2 regions of the Microbacterium sp. NPDC055357 genome follow, and region 2 is predicted to be linked to the other one. Evidence: riboswitches for the same ligand, from Rfam matches in the RefSeq annotation. Region 2 holds a riboswitch; the other holds the start of a gene.
What was found. Region 2 has a riboswitch for thiamine pyrophosphate ahead of ACWICD_RS11545 (ECF transporter S component). Riboswitches for the same ligand answer to the same signal wherever they lie in the genome.
Positions count from the first base shown of each region.

Region 1: another riboswitch for thiamine pyrophosphate. It lies ahead of ACWICD_RS10575 (ABC transporter substrate-binding protein); the one in region 2 lies ahead of ACWICD_RS11545 (ECF transporter S component).

Region 1 covers NZ_JBSHLZ010000007.1:24,102-31,254, reverse strand. Annotated here, with positions in the region: gene ACWICD_RS10605 (bile acid:sodium symporter family protein) at 1-46, shown strand, start outside; gene ACWICD_RS10600 (FBP domain-containing protein) at 117-617, shown strand; gene ACWICD_RS10595 (PfkB family carbohydrate kinase) at 614-1,519, shown strand; tRNA gene ACWICD_RS10590 (tRNA-Tyr) at 1,608-1,692, shown strand; gene ACWICD_RS10585 (NtaA/DmoA family FMN-dependent monooxygenase) at 2,012-3,328, opposite strand; gene ACWICD_RS10580 (YkoF family thiamine/hydroxymethylpyrimidine-binding protein) at 3,330-3,953, opposite strand; TPP riboswitch at 3,993-4,102, shown strand; gene ACWICD_RS10575 (ABC transporter substrate-binding protein) at 4,127-5,146, shown strand; gene ACWICD_RS10570 (ABC transporter permease) at 5,152-5,922, shown strand; gene ACWICD_RS10565 (ABC transporter ATP-binding protein) at 5,919-6,668, shown strand; gene ACWICD_RS10560 (LysR family transcriptional regulator) at 6,723-7,153, opposite strand, start outside.
Region 2 covers NZ_JBSHLZ010000008.1:92,520-99,672, forward strand. Annotated here, with positions in the region: gene ACWICD_RS11535 (energy-coupling factor transporter transmembrane component T family protein) at 1-209, opposite strand, end outside; gene ACWICD_RS11540 (ABC transporter ATP-binding protein) at 206-1,684, opposite strand; gene ACWICD_RS11545 (ECF transporter S component) at 1,690-2,316, opposite strand; TPP riboswitch at 2,310-2,419, opposite strand; gene ACWICD_RS11550 (D-alanyl-D-alanine carboxypeptidase) at 2,459-3,961, shown strand; gene ACWICD_RS11555 (DnaJ domain-containing protein) at 3,966-4,904, opposite strand; gene ACWICD_RS11560 (hypothetical protein) at 4,962-5,477, opposite strand; gene ACWICD_RS11565 (LssY C-terminal domain-containing protein) at 5,474-6,301, opposite strand; gene ACWICD_RS11570 (enoyl-CoA hydratase/isomerase family protein) at 6,292-7,153, opposite strand, start outside.

The sequences.
Region 1 (7,153 bases), on a different contig from region 2:
CCGCCCAGACCGTGAGACCGCATCGGGCGGCCGAGACCGTGGGTAAACCCCGCATCCTCGGCGCGCAGATGCAGTCTCGCGGGTCCGGGGCGGAGGGGCGTTCGTAGACTGAGGGGATGCGCCCGCTCACGGAAGACGTTCTCCGAGCCGCCATGGCCAACGCCTCGCCCGACGATGTGCGACTGCTCGCCGTGCCGGTCGACTTCGTCATCACCGACTGGGACCACCTCGACTTCTACGCGTGGCGCGACCCGCGCACGCGCTCCCGCGGCTACATCGTCGCCGAGCTCGACGGCGAGCCGCACGGGGTCGTGCTGCGCGCCGCCGACGGGTCCTCCCGGGCCCGGTCGGCGATGTGCAACCTGTGTCACACGATGCAGCCGTCCGACCAGGTGACGCTCTTCACGGCGCGCAAGGCCGGCGACGCCGGAGAGCACGGCGACAGCGTCGGCACCTACATCTGCTCCGACCTGTCGTGCCACGAGAACGTGCGACTGGCGGCTCCGCTCGCGCCCAGCGAGATCCGCGCGAGCGTCGACCGCCGCATCGACGGCACCCGCGCGCGCGTCGAAGCGTTCGTCACGCGCGTGCTCGAGACAGCGGGCTCGCGCCGGTGACGGTCGTCGTCATCGGCGACGCGCTGATCGACGAGCTGCGCGACCCCCGCGGCATCCGCGAATTCGTCGGCGGAGCCGCGCTCAACGTCGCGGTCGGCCTCGTCCGGCTCGGCGTGCCGGCGACCCTCATCGCGATGGTGGGCGATGATGACGCGGGCTCGCGCATCCGCCGATACCTCGGCGACCTCGGCGTCGGGCTGATCGCGACCCCCGCACCGCACGGCTCCGCGCGCGCCGTGAGCACGCGCACGCGAGGGGAACCGCAGTACGAGTTCAACGAGGCGGCCCGGCGTCGCCGCATCCGGCTGGGCGAACGCGAGCGCGCCGTCATCGCGGCGGCCGATCTCGTCGCCGTCAGCTGCGTCGCCTTCGACGACCCCGAGCAGGCGGATGAGCTGCGCGACGCGCTCGCCGACGCAGCATCCGTCGCGATCGACCCGAACCCCAGACTCGGGATGCTGCGCGACCGAGCCGCATTCGTGCAGGGATTCGAGCGCGTCGTGCCCGGCGCTCGGCTGATCAAGGTTGGCGACGACGACGCGCGGCTGCTCTACCGCGAGCCGCTCGACGCCGTGCGGGCGCGGATGGTCGAGCTCGGCGCGCACGCCGTGCTCGCGACCCGCGGATCGGCGGGCGCCACGATCGAAGCGGGCGACGTGGTCCTGACCCGGCCGGCGCCGCGACTGCCCGGCCGGATCGTCGACACGATGGGTGCCGGCGACGCCGCCTTCGCCGCCGCGCTCGCCGGGCTCGTGGACCATCCGCCGATGCACGCGGACGGCTGGGACGCGGTGCTTCGCGACGCGATGGATATGGCCGCCGCCACGTGCCGTTTCGAGGGCGCGCTGCTGCGCACACCGAGGGCTCTGGACGGCATGGATCTGGGTCGTATCGGCACCTGAGCGGTTCGATTTCGAACACCGGCAAGATGCGCGTAAGATTGTGGATCGCGCCTCCGGTCGACTGAAAAAGCTGGGCGGGTGCGCACCCGGCGAGTTACCCAAGCGGCCAAAGGGATCTGACTGTAAATCAGACTGCTCAGCATTCGGGGGTTCGAATCCCTCACTCGCCACCACACTCCCCCCGCGATCCGCGCGCCTGCGCCCGCCTTCTGCGTATGCCCTCGCCGCCCCCTGCCGCCCGAGCGGCGGCATCCCTCTCACGTCAGCCCGTCCCCGTTCGCCGACTTGCGCCCTGTGTCGGCGACACGCCGGGCGTGTCCGACATAGGGCGCAAGTCGACGATGCGCGGGCTGCGTGCGGGCGGCGCACCTCAACGATGCGCGGGCTGCGTGCGGGGCGCCGCACCTCGACGATGCGGGCGGCGCACGTCGACGATGCGCGGGCTGCGTGCGGGCGGCGCGCATCGATGTTGGGGCCGGCGACGTCGAGAGATCAACCCCGCAGGTTGTCGCGGAGCGTCGGTCCCGCGTACTCGGTGCGAAACACACCGCGACGCTGCAGTTCGGGCACGACGCCGTTCACGAACTCTTCGAACGACGAGTGGTACAGCGCCGGCATGATGATGAACCCGTCGGCGGCCTCGCCGCGGAACAGGTGCTCGAGCTCGTCGGCGACGCTCGCCGGCGAGCCCACGATCTGAGGATGCAGCTGATTCAGCGCCTGCTCGATCGCGAGGTCGGCGACGGTGTAGCCCCGCTGCGCGCTCACCGCGGCGAGCATGTCCTCGAACGCGACGCTCCCCGTCGCACCCCGGTGCGCCTCGAGTGTCGTGACGGCGGATGCGGCGGGGTCGAGCGACTCGGCATGCAGCAGCCGAGCGAGCTTGACCAGGGCGTCGTCGAGCGAGATCTGCGCGCGCAGCTGCTCCAGCCGCGACTGCGCATCGGCGTCCGTCCGCCCGAGCACCGGCTGCAGACCCTGCAGGACACGGATGCTGTCCGGATCCCTGCCGTGATCTCGCTCGGCGCGCCCGCGCAGCTCTTGGCGGAAGGCCCGCATCTGGTCTTCGGAGTCTCCGATCGCGAAGACCACCTCCGCCCATCGCGCCGCGAAATCGCGTCCGCGCGGCGAAGCTCCCGCCTGCATGAGCACGGGGTGCCTCTGCGGACTCGCCGGCACCGTGAGGGGTCCGCGCGCCAGGTCGGCGTTCCGCGCCGGCACTCGGTGCACGCGGTCCGGATCCGCGAACCGGCGCGCTTCGCGGTCGAGCACGAGTGCGTCCGCATCCCAGCTCTTCCACAGATCCACGACCGTCTCGGCGACCCGGTCGGCGTTGTCGTACCGAGCGGCCGACCCCGCGATGCTCTCACGCCCGTGATTGCGGGCCTCGGCGTTCGTCGTGGAGGTCACGATGTTCCACGCGACGCGTCCACCCGACAGCTGGTCGACGGTCAGGAGCTGCCGCGCGATCGTGTACGGCGGCGCGAAGCTCGTGGACACGGTCGCGCCGAGCCCGATCCGGCTCGTCACTCCCGCGACGAGCGAGATGAGCGAGATCGGATCGAGGTAGATGCTGCCCTTCCCGCCGGTCGCCAGGGTCGTGTCGACCGTGCCGTCCGCGGCTTCGGGCACCGCCAGTGCGTCGGCGAAGAAGATCATGTCGAACCGGCCGCGCTCCAGCATCCGCCCCAGGTCAGCGAAGAATTCGCCGCGCAGCCAGTCGGCCCGCCCGAGCGGGTTGCGCCAGTTCTCGGCATACTGGCTCGTCGGCGGATTCACCATCGCGACGAGGTGCATCTGCCTCGCCACGTCAGCTCGCCGCGAGGGTCGGACTGTTGATCGAGATCGTGACGTGGGTCGTCACGTGCTGCACGGTTCGTCCCACCGCGATCCAGGCGTTCGCGACGGTCGTCAGCACGTCGGCGAGGTCGCCGTCCAGGCGCGTCGCGTAGTGGTCCGAACCCGCATACACCCCGATCTCTTTCGCGTGCTCGATCGCGTCGTAGATCGCCGTCATGTGATCGCCGTCGGCGCCGCCGTCGAGCAGGGGATACAGCGACCAGTGGGCGCGTGCACGGATGCCGGTGGCCGCGAGCTGCACCGGTTCGGCGCCGATCGCATCCACCCCCGCGCGAAGCTCGCACTGCAGCTCGCCGGGGCAGCCTCGGGAGAGCAGGATCGCCGCGGACACGTGCGCTCCACCCGAGGACGCGGCGGCGATGACGTCGCGCAGATAGCGCAGCACGTCGTTCTCGGCGCCGCCCACGAAGGTGGAGATGTCGGTCGTGTCGACGGTCACGGCGCTCGCGTCGGCGGTCGCGAGCGCACCCAGGATGATGTCGACGTAGGCGGAGTCGTAGACCGAGAGGGTGAAGCGCGCGCCCACCCCGTACTCGGTCGGAGTGAGCGCGTTCTGATGTGTCACGGGGGGCATGACGCACCACGATAGCCCTTCTGCGGATCTCGGCTACGCTCGTCGGTACACGGGAGCTCGGTAGACCGGGCTGAGAGGAAGGTCCCAACCTTCGACCGTCGAACCTGATCTGGATAATGCCAGCGCAGGGAGGCATCTCTCCTTCACCCGTGCCCGATCAGAGGGGCACACCCATGCGAAAACTCCACGCCCTCGCGGCATCCATCTCCATCGTCGCGTTCGGTCTCACCGGCTGCGCAGCCGGGTCGGCGGACTCGCCCGACGACCTCGAGAAGGTCACGTTCGCCCTGGACTGGGCGCCGAACACGAACCACATCGGCGTCTACGTCGCCGATGCGCTCGGATACTTCGACGAGGCGGGGATCGACGTCGAGATCCTGCCCTACGCCTCGACCTCGGTGCCCGAACTGGTCTCTGCCGGGTCGGCGGACTTCGGGCTGGCCGGTCAAGCGGGCGTGCAGCTGGCTCGCACGGCGGGTCGAGACGTCGTATCGGTCTTCCAGGTGACGCAGTCCGATACGGGCCAACTGGTGCTCCTCGGCGACCGCGACGACATCGAGCGCCCCGCGGACCTCGACGGCGGGGTCTTCGGCGGCTTCGGCTCGCCGCTCTACGGCGCGCTCGCGCGTGCCGTGATCCAGGGCGACGGCGGCGACGGCGACTTCGAAGAGGTCGTGCTCGACACCGGCGCCTATGAGGCGCTGAGTCAGCAGCGCATCGACTTCACGCTCTCGGTCTCGACGTGGCAGGACATCCAGGCCGACATCGACGGTCACCCCTACCGCGCGTTCCGCTACCAGGACTACGGCGTGCCCGACCTGCAGTCGACGGGGATCGTCTCGAGCGACGCCTACCTGGAGGTGAACCCCGAGACGGCTCGGGCGTTCGTCTCAGCCGTGCAGCGCGGTTACGCGTATGCCGCCGCCGAGCCCGAGAACGCGGCCCGCATCCTCATCGAGGCCAATTCCGACACGTTGGGCGCCGCGGAAGAGCTCGTGACGCGCAGCGCGACCCTGCTCGCGGAGGAGTACTTCGTCGCCGACGGCGTCGCGATCGGCGAGGCCGTGCCCCAGAAGTGGGAGGACTTCGGCGCGTTCCTCATCGCCCACGGTGTGCTGACGGATGCCGCGGGGGCGGTCGTGACCGAGGCGCCCGACTGGTCGGAGTACTACTCGACCGACTACCTCGAGTGAGCAGGATGCGCGGCACCGTCGGCGTCGTCCTGCCCCCGATCGCCGCCGCACTGACGATCCTCGTTCTGTGGGAGGTCGTGGCGAACGCGGGCCTCGTCGCGGCCGGCGTCCTGCCTTCGCCGACCCGGATCCTCGAGCAGGGGTTCGGCGAGCGGGAGGTGCTGCTGCGCCACACGATCCCCACGCTCACCGCGACCGCACTGGGCTTCACGCTGTCGATCGCGGTCGCATTCCTCACCGCGACCGCGCTCGACTTCTTCGCGCTCGGACGGCGGGCGGTGATGCCGCTGCTCATCGTGAGCCAGACCCTGCCGCTCATCGCGCTCGCGCCGCTGGTCGTGCTGTGGTTCGGGTTCGGTCTGCTGCCGAAGGTGCTGCTCGTCGCGTTCGTCACGTTCTTCCCGATGGTGGTGGGACTCATGCGCGGCTTCGCCTCCGCCGATCCCGACGCCGAGCACCTGCTGCGCTCGATGGGGGCGGGCACACGCACCGTGTTCCGCATGGTCCGGCTGCCCACGGCGATGCCGTCGTTCTTCTCCTCGCTGCGCATCTCGATCACCTACGCCGTCGTGGGCGCGATCTTCGCGGAGTACGCCGGCGCCGTCTCGGGCCTGGGCGTCTACATGCAGAGCGCGAAGAACGTGTTCCGAACGGATCTGGTGCTCGCGGCCGTCGCGGTCAGCTCGGTGCTGACACTCCTTCTCTACGGGCTCGTCGGTCTGGTGGAACGCCTCGTACTGCCCTGGCTGCGCGTCGAGAAGGGTGCACTGCGATGAACGTCGGCGGCCTGGAACTCACCGGCATCCGCAAAGGCTTCGACGGGATGCCGGTGCTCGATGACCTCACTCTGTCGGTCGCGCCCGGTGAGATCGTGAGCCTGATCGGCCCGAGCGGCAGCGGCAAGTCGACGCTCCTCTCGCTGCTCACGGGTGAGCTCGTCGCCGATGCCGGCCGGATCCTCTTCGACGGCGCCCCCGTGCCGGAACGAGAGCGGCCCTTCGCGTTCATGCCGCAGCGAGACGTGCTGCTGCCGTGGCGTCGCGCTCTCGACAACGCCGCGATCGGGCTCGAGATCGCGGGCGTGCCACGGCGTGAAGCGCGGCGCCGCGCCGGCGAGCTGTTCGACGCCTTCGGGCTGTCCGGCAGTGAGCGGCGCTACCCGCGCCAGCTGTCCGGAGGGATGCGGCAGCGGGTGTCGCTGGCTCGTACGGTCGTGCAGGGCAAGCCGCTGCTCCTGCTCGACGAGCCGTTCGGTGCGCTCGACGCGATCACCCGCGACGAGATGCAGGAGTGGCTGCTGACCGTCTGGGCGCAGCACCGGTGGAGTGTGCTGCTCGTGACGCACGACATCCGCGAGGCGGTCCGGCTGTCGGACCGCGTCTACGTGATCTCGCGCCGTCCCGCCCGGATCGTCGGTGAGGCCGTGGTGACGAGGGACATCCCGCGGGGGGAGGGGTTCGTCACCGATCCGCGAGTGCCCGCCCTGGAAGAGCGGCTGCGCGACCTGCTGCGTGCCGGCTAGACGCGCGCGGCTGGCCCCGCTGAGGGACTCGCCGATCGGCGCATCAGGTCGCCGTCAGGCGACGGCCCGGTGCAGCGCGGCACGGACGGCCGCGATCGCGGGTGAGGTCTCGCTGCCGGCGCGCACCGAGCTTTCGATCGTCCGGCTCCGTCCCGTGTCGTGCAGGCGGATGCCGCCGGCCCGGGCGGCCACGAGATCGGGCAGGAACCCGGCAGCGAGCCCGCGATCGATGAGCTGCGCGTGCAGCAGGACATCCGCCGTCTCGAAGGCGACGCGCGGCTCGAAGCCCGCGCCGCGGCACATCGCGTCCGACCAGGCCCGCGCGTTCGTGCCGACGTGCTCCATGATCCACGGGGCATCCGCCAGATCGGACAGGGCCTCGCCCGACCAGGAGTCCGGCACCGCGAGGCGCAGCGCATCCCGCGCGAGTTCGTCGGTGAGAACGCCCGCGCGAGGTGTCGCCGGCTCGCCCGGATAGCGCTCCG
Region 2 (7,153 bases):
CAGACGGGCCACGTCCGCATCCAGAACTCCCGCCAGCGCAGCCCCGCGAAGGGCAGCAGCAGGCACTCGAGCAGCAGCGCGACCGCCGCCGAGACGGGGTCGAGCGTCAGCACGAGCGGGATCGCGATGAGCGCGCTCGCGCCGAGCTTCGCGACGGGGTTGATGCGGGCGACGGCGCCCGTGCGCGCGTGCGTATCGAGCAGGGTCATGGCAGCGACCCTGCGGCATCCGGATCGGGGCGCGGCATCCGGAACTGCTCGGCGCGCAGCGCCTCGACGACATCGAGATCGTGCGTGATCGTGACGATCGCCGAGCCCTCGTCGCGGAGCCGCGCCAGCAGCGCCACGAGCTCGGCCCACGTGCGGGCATCCTGACCGAATGTGGGCTCGTCGAGCACGAGCACGCGCGGCGCCGTCGCGAGCGCCGCTGCGACCGTGAGCCGTCGCTTCTCGCCGCCGGACAGTGTGTACGGATTCGCCCCCGCGAGCCGGACCAGGCGCAGCCGCTCGAGCAGCTCGTCGACGCGGCGGGAGATCTCGTCCTCGGGCAGGCGCAGCGCTCGCGGTCCGATCTCGAGCTCGCCGCGCACGGTGCGTCCGAGCAGCTGGTGCTCGGGGTCCTGGAAGACGGTGCCGATGCGGGTCAGCAGCTGCCGCGACGCCCAGCCGATCGGCGAGTCGCCCGCGCCGTCAGCGAGCAGCGGGTGCGCCCGCAGGGATCCGGATGCCGGTGGCAGCAGGCCCGCGAGCGTGAGGCCGAGCGTGGACTTCCCCGCGCCGTTGGGGCCCGTCACGGCCAGGGCCGCGCCGGCGCGCACGTCGACCTCCAGGCCCGTCGCGACGGCGCGTCCGCGGACGCGCTCGACGGCGAGGTCGCGCGCTTCGAGCAGCACGGCACCGGCGGGGCGCGGCGGCGCGGGCGGGTGCGCGGGCGGATGCCCGGGAACCCACACGCCGCCTGCCGCGAGCTCGACGGCGCGACCGCGCAGCACGTCGTCGACGGGTCCGTCGGCCACGACGCCGCCCGCACCCAGCACGATGACGCGGGTCACCAGCGGCAGCCACACCTGGACGCGGTGCTCGACGACGACGAGGGTCGCGTCGTGCGCGTCGAGCATCGCGGCGACGGCGGTGCGCACTTCTCCGACCCCGTCGGGGTCGAGGTTGGCCGTGGGCTCGTCGAGCAGCACGAGCCCGGGCCGCATCGCGAGCGCACCGGCGAGCGCGAGGCGCTGCTTCTGGCCGCCGGACAGCTGCTTCGTCGGCCGGTCGAGTGGCACATCGAGGCCGACGGCGTCGAGCGAGCTCGCGACGCGCCGCCAGATCTCCTCGCGCGGGATGCCGAGGTTCTCGCAGCCGAACGCGACGTCGTCGCCGACGCGGGCGAGGATCACCTGCGAGTCGGGGTCCTGCAGCACGAGGCCCGCCCGGCCTCGTGCTGCCGCGGCCGGCACGCCGTCGATGAGCAGCTCGCCCTCGGACTCGCCCTCCTCCTCGCCGCCGAGCACGCCCGCCAGGCCGTGCAGGAGCGTCGACTTGCCCGATCCCGACGCTCCGAGCAGCAGCACGCGCTCGCCGGGCTCGATGCGGAAGGTCGCCTCGCGCACGGCCCAGGCGTGACGCGACGCGTGGCGCCACCCCCACCCGCGCGCCTCGAGGACGGCGGGGCCGGAGACGGTGCTCATCACGGCTAGACGCGCACGCGTGCCGCGCGCCCCGACGCGAACCGGTCGAGCGCCCCCGTCGCGGCGAGCCCGCGGGCGAGCACCCACGACAGGGCGCCCGCGATCACGGCACCCGAGAGGAGCGTGCTGATCATGTAGATGACCGTGAAGGTCACATCTGCTCCGGGGTACCACAGGAGCAGGTTGTTGATCCCGCCGGTCAGCGCCGCACCCGCGCCCGCCAGCACGGCGATGGGGAACGACCAGCGCTTGTAGAGGAAGAGCAGGAAGATCAGCTCGGCGCCGAGGCCCTGCACGAGACCGGCCTCGATCGTGAGGAACCCGCCCCACGTGTTGCCGACGAGCGCCGAGACGACGGCGGCGAGCGTCTCGGTGTAGATCGCGGCGCCGGGCTTTCGGATGATGAGCGCGCCCAGCACGCCGGCGAAGAGCCAGGGGCCGTCGAGCAGGCCCTGGATGCCCGGCGCGAGCGGTTCGAGCAGCGTCTTGGGCCCGAGATAGCCGATGTTCCACAGCAGGAAGATGAGTCCCGACGCGACGCCGATGACGCTCGCGACGACGATGTCGACGACTCTCCAGCGCAGCCTGCGGACGTTCGTGGACCGGGTGGATGCGGACGTGACGGTGTGCATCGGATGCTCCTCCCTGCGCCGGCATGATCCGGATCAGGTTCGACGGTCGAAGCGTGGGTCGCTTCCTCTCAGCCCGGCTCACCGGACTCCCGTGGTTGTGCCGATGAGTATAGCCGCCCGCCGCGCGTTGTACCGTAGGCGGGTGGCCCCCGACATCACCCCACCGCCCTCGCGCCGTGCCCTGCGCAATCAGGCGGCCATGCGCGCGGTGACGGCGACCCTCGAGGCCGATGAGGCGCCGACGGCGTCGGCGACGACGACCGACGTGACGCTCCCCTCTCCCGGTCTGCCGCGCACGAGCACGGACGCGCCCGCCATCACCGCCGGCGCACTGTCGGGTCGGCGAGCCCTCGCGTGGGTCGACTCCGCTCGGGTGGGGATGTCGCCGGTGCCCGCCGAGCCCGGCCCCGATCTGCTCGGACGGGGTCCGCGCCGGTCGCCGCTGCGCGCGGGTGTGCTCGTCCCCGCCTCGCTCGTCGCGCTCGTCGTGGGGGCGTATGCCGCCACCACGCTGCTGTGGCCCCTGCACGCCGTCGCGCCGACGATCGAGGCGATCGGCGTGCAGCCCGTCGCCGCGGCGGAGGCCGCTCTGCCCTGGCCCGACGTCGGCGCCGCCGCCGTCGCGGTCGACGGCTTCGACACGCAGCTCGCGTCGATGCCCGAACCGCTCAGCATCGCGAGCATCACGAAGGTCGTCACGGCACTCGCGGTACTCGAGGAGATGCCGCTCGAACTCGGCGAGGCGGGGCCCGAGTACCGGTTCACGGGGTACGACCGGACGCGCTACTGGCAGTACCGCGCCAACGGCGAATCGGCGCTCGATGTTCCCGTCGGCGGGGCCCTGACGCAGTACCAGATGCTCGAAGGCATGCTCATCGCCTCGGGCAACAACTACGCCGACCGCCTCGCCACGACGCTCTGGCCGACCGACGAGATCTTCGCCGAGGCGGCGAACGGATGGCTCCGCACGCACGGCGTCGAGGGCATCGAGGTCGTCGAGCCCACGGGACTGGACCCGCGCAACATCGCGACCCCCGCCGCCCTGCTCACCCTCGCGCAGAAGGCCCTCGCCCACCCCGTCATCGCCGAGATCGTCGCCAAGCGCTCCGTCGACCTGCCGGGCGTGGGCGTCATCGAGAACACGAACCGGCTGCTCGAGGATGCCGGCGTCATCGGCGTCAAGACGGGCACCCTGGACACCTGGAACGTGCTGACGGCGAAAGACGTCATGGTGGGCGAGACCCCCGTGCGCGTGTACGCGTCGGTGCTCGGACAGCCCGACGGCGACGCCCGGGTCGCCGTCTCACGCGCCCTCTATGCCCAGATCGAGACCGAGCTGCAGCCGCGGCCCTCGGTCGAAGCGGGCACGACGGTGGGCCGGGCGACGACCGCGTGGGGCGCGAACGTGCCGATCGTCACCGCCGAGGATGCCGCCGTCGTGCTGTGGAACGGCAGCGCCGCCGCCGTGTCGACCGCGTTCGACCTCGGTGACGCACGCGCGAAGGGCGCCACGGTCGGCGAACTCTCGGCCGTCGGCCCGCTCGATCGCGCCGCCGTGCCGCTGCGTCTTTCCGACGACATCGCAGATCCGGATGCCTGGTGGCGACTGACGCACCCGCTCGAGCTGTTCGGGCTGACCAGCTGACCGATCAGGCGAAGCGCACGGTCTGCTGAAGGCGGGTGCGCAGGTCGAAGACCTCGGTCCCGCCGATCGACCGCGCGCCGGCCACGCCGCGGCGCAGGATCGTCGACAGGGCGCTGCGCGACACGATCGCGACGGGAGTGCCGCGCACCTTCCCGAGCTCGTCGATGGGGTGCGCGACGTCGTCGTCGGGAAGCACGACGATCGCTCCGCCGAACCGCACCCCCGCGGCGCGCGCGAGGGCGCGTGTGCGGCCGACCAGGGTCGCCAGGGGCGCACCCGTCACCCCCTCGCCGATGAGCTCGCCCCGGCGCACGCGCACGGGGCCGCCCGTGTCGGCCGACTGCACGGCATACAGTCCACTCGGCCCCAGCACGATGTGGTCGATCTTGGCGTCGGGCCCGTCTCCGCGAGCGGCCGCACGCACGTCGTGCCACACGGTGTAGCCCATCCCGAGATCGGCCACGATGCGGGCCGTCGCCTCTTCGGCGAGCGCGTCGGCGAGGAGTCCGCGCAGGTGGTGGGGCGCGGAGCGCACGAGGGCGGGATCGTAGGGGTCGTCGAGGTCGACGCCCCGGCCGACCCATTCCCGCATGAGTCGCAGATAGCGCTCGCGGTTCCAGCCCCCGGGATGACCGTGCGACCGGGCCCGCGGCCGCGTGTCGGCCGCGGGGCGCGGCGGACGCCAGCCCGCGGCATCCTGAGCGAAGCTCGGCGCGGCGTGCGCCCCGAACCCGTGTCCGCGGTCGTAGGCGGCGCGCGCCTGGATCGTGCCGACGAGCTCCCACGCGCGCTGCACCTGCACGAAGACGGCGGCCTCCCCGCCCGTGTCGGGGTGGGTCTGCCGCAGGCGCAGACGATAGGCGCGGCGCAGCGTCTCGTCGTCGACATCGGGGGCGACGCCGAGCACGTCGTAGGCCGACGCCGAGAGCGGACTGTCGAACACGCACCCTCCCGATCGGCGCCGCGGCCGCGGCGGCTTACAGGTTATGCCACGTCGCCCTCAGCGTCGTTCGTGACGCCGCGCGTAGGCGGCGGCGCCGCGGCTGGACAGCGCCAGCAGGATCAGGATGTCCAGGCTCAGCGACACGAAGGTCGTGCGCAGGGTGATGTCCTGCCCCTGCGCCCACCACGCGACGAACGACGACGTGATCGAGACGACCGAGACGAGCATGACGATGACGCGGGCGATGTTGCGGCCGCGGAAGACCAGCACGCCGAACGTCAGATCGAGCAGCAGCGTGATCGAGCCCACGACGACGATGAGCGCGATCGCCACGGGACCGGTCACGGCGTCCTCTCGCAGCGACGCGAGCTCGTCGCCGTCGGGCAGGATGAGCCAGTCCCATCCGAACGCGACGCCCAGCAGCATGACCGCGCCGGCGAGCACGCGCAGCATCACGAGCACGAAGCCCGCCACGATGGGGGCGGGCCGGCGCATGCCCGGGTCGTACCCGGTCGGCACGAGCAGCCGCGAGGCCGGCTCGAAGGCGGGGCGCTTGCGCGGCATCCCGGTCATGTCGTCACCTCGGCGATCGCGCGCACGTCGACGATCGGCAGGTCGCCGTCGGTGCGGATGCTGTCACCTCCGCCGTTTCGCGAGTGATACCCCGTCGAGAAGTCGCGGATGACGTCGACCGTCACGCGGGGATCGGCGCCCGTCACGGTCTTCACGATGTGGTCCCGCTCGACGTCGGTGTCGGCGTCGATGCGGTGCGTGACCTGCAGCGTGAACAGCGACAGCCCCACGCTCGTGTCGAACGTCCCGGCCGCGAGCCAGTCCACGCGACGGCCGCCCGGCAGGAGCCAGCCGTCGGGGCACCGCCAGAACCGCACGTGGTGGCGCTGCGCGGGATTGCCGTCGACCTCCTGCTGGTACGCGAAGTCCTGCTGACGCCCGAACAGGAACAGCGGGCTGACGGGCGCCTCGTGATAGCTGCGCCGCCGCAGCGTCGACGTGACGATGGTCACCGACGACGCGAGCGTGACGGGGTCGGCCTTCGTCCAGCCCGCCGCGCGCATCGCCCGTTCGATCTGGCCTCCCTCGCCGAGGAACGCGAGGTTGACGGGGTCGCCCAGCAGGCCGTCGCTCGTGCGCGCGCGTCCGATGAAGTAGTCGGGGACGTAGATCGTCGTGAGGATGCGATGCAGCCGAGGCAGCACGAGATAGGCCAGCAGCAGCCAGAACAGCACGGCGAACAGCACGCCCCACCAGCCGACCTGGAAGGTCTCGGTCAGGCTGAGGTAGGCGAGCCACACCGCTGCGAGGCCCGCGAAGACGAAGAAGAACCCGTCGATCGCGATTCCGATCGACGCTGTGCGACGCCGGGGCGTCAGGCCCACAAAGGCGTGCCCGGTTCGAAGCCGAGGGCGTTCTCGGCGAGATCGGGGGCGATCTCGGCCAGGCTCGGCGGGTTCCAGCGCGGCGAGCGGTCCTTGTCGACCAGCTGCGCGCGGATGCCCTCGAGCAGGTCGGGCTGCGTGTGGGCGAACCACATGACCAGGCCGTACTCCTGCGCGAGCACGTCGCGCAGGCCCGCGGCCTCGCGCGCGGCGCGCACCGAGGCGAGGGTCACGGCGAGCCCCGTCGGCGACAGCTCGGCCAGCACGTCGGCGGCCGCGTGCGCGTCGGGCTCTGCGCGGGCGTGCAGACGGTCGACGATCTCGGCGACGGTGTCGGCCGAGAAGGCGTCGTCGATCCATTCGCGGGACGCCTCGAGGCGCGACGGCCCGGGCGTCTCATCGAACAGCATGACGAGCTCGGTCGGGGTCTCGGGATCGGCCCGCGTCTGGAGGGCGTGGCGCACATCATCCAGGCGGTCGCTCGCGACGACATGATCGGCGAAGCCGGCGTACACCGCATCGGCGGCATCCATCGTGGCCCCCGTGAGCGCGAGGTACTCCCCCGTGCGGCCCGGCGCGCGTGCCAGCAGCCACGTGCCGCCGACGTCCGGGGTGAAGCCGATCCGCGTCTCGGGCATGGCCAGCTTCGAGCGTTCGGTCACGATGCGCACCGCCGCGTGACCTGCCAGTCCGATCCCGCCGCCCATCGTGACGCCGTCGGCGAAGACGACGACGGGTTTGGGGTACTCGGCGATGCGCGCGTTGAGGGCGTACTCGTCGCGGAAGAAGACGGCGGCCTCTTCGGCGTCGCCCTGAGAGATCTGCGCCGCGAGACCCCGGACGTCGCCGCCC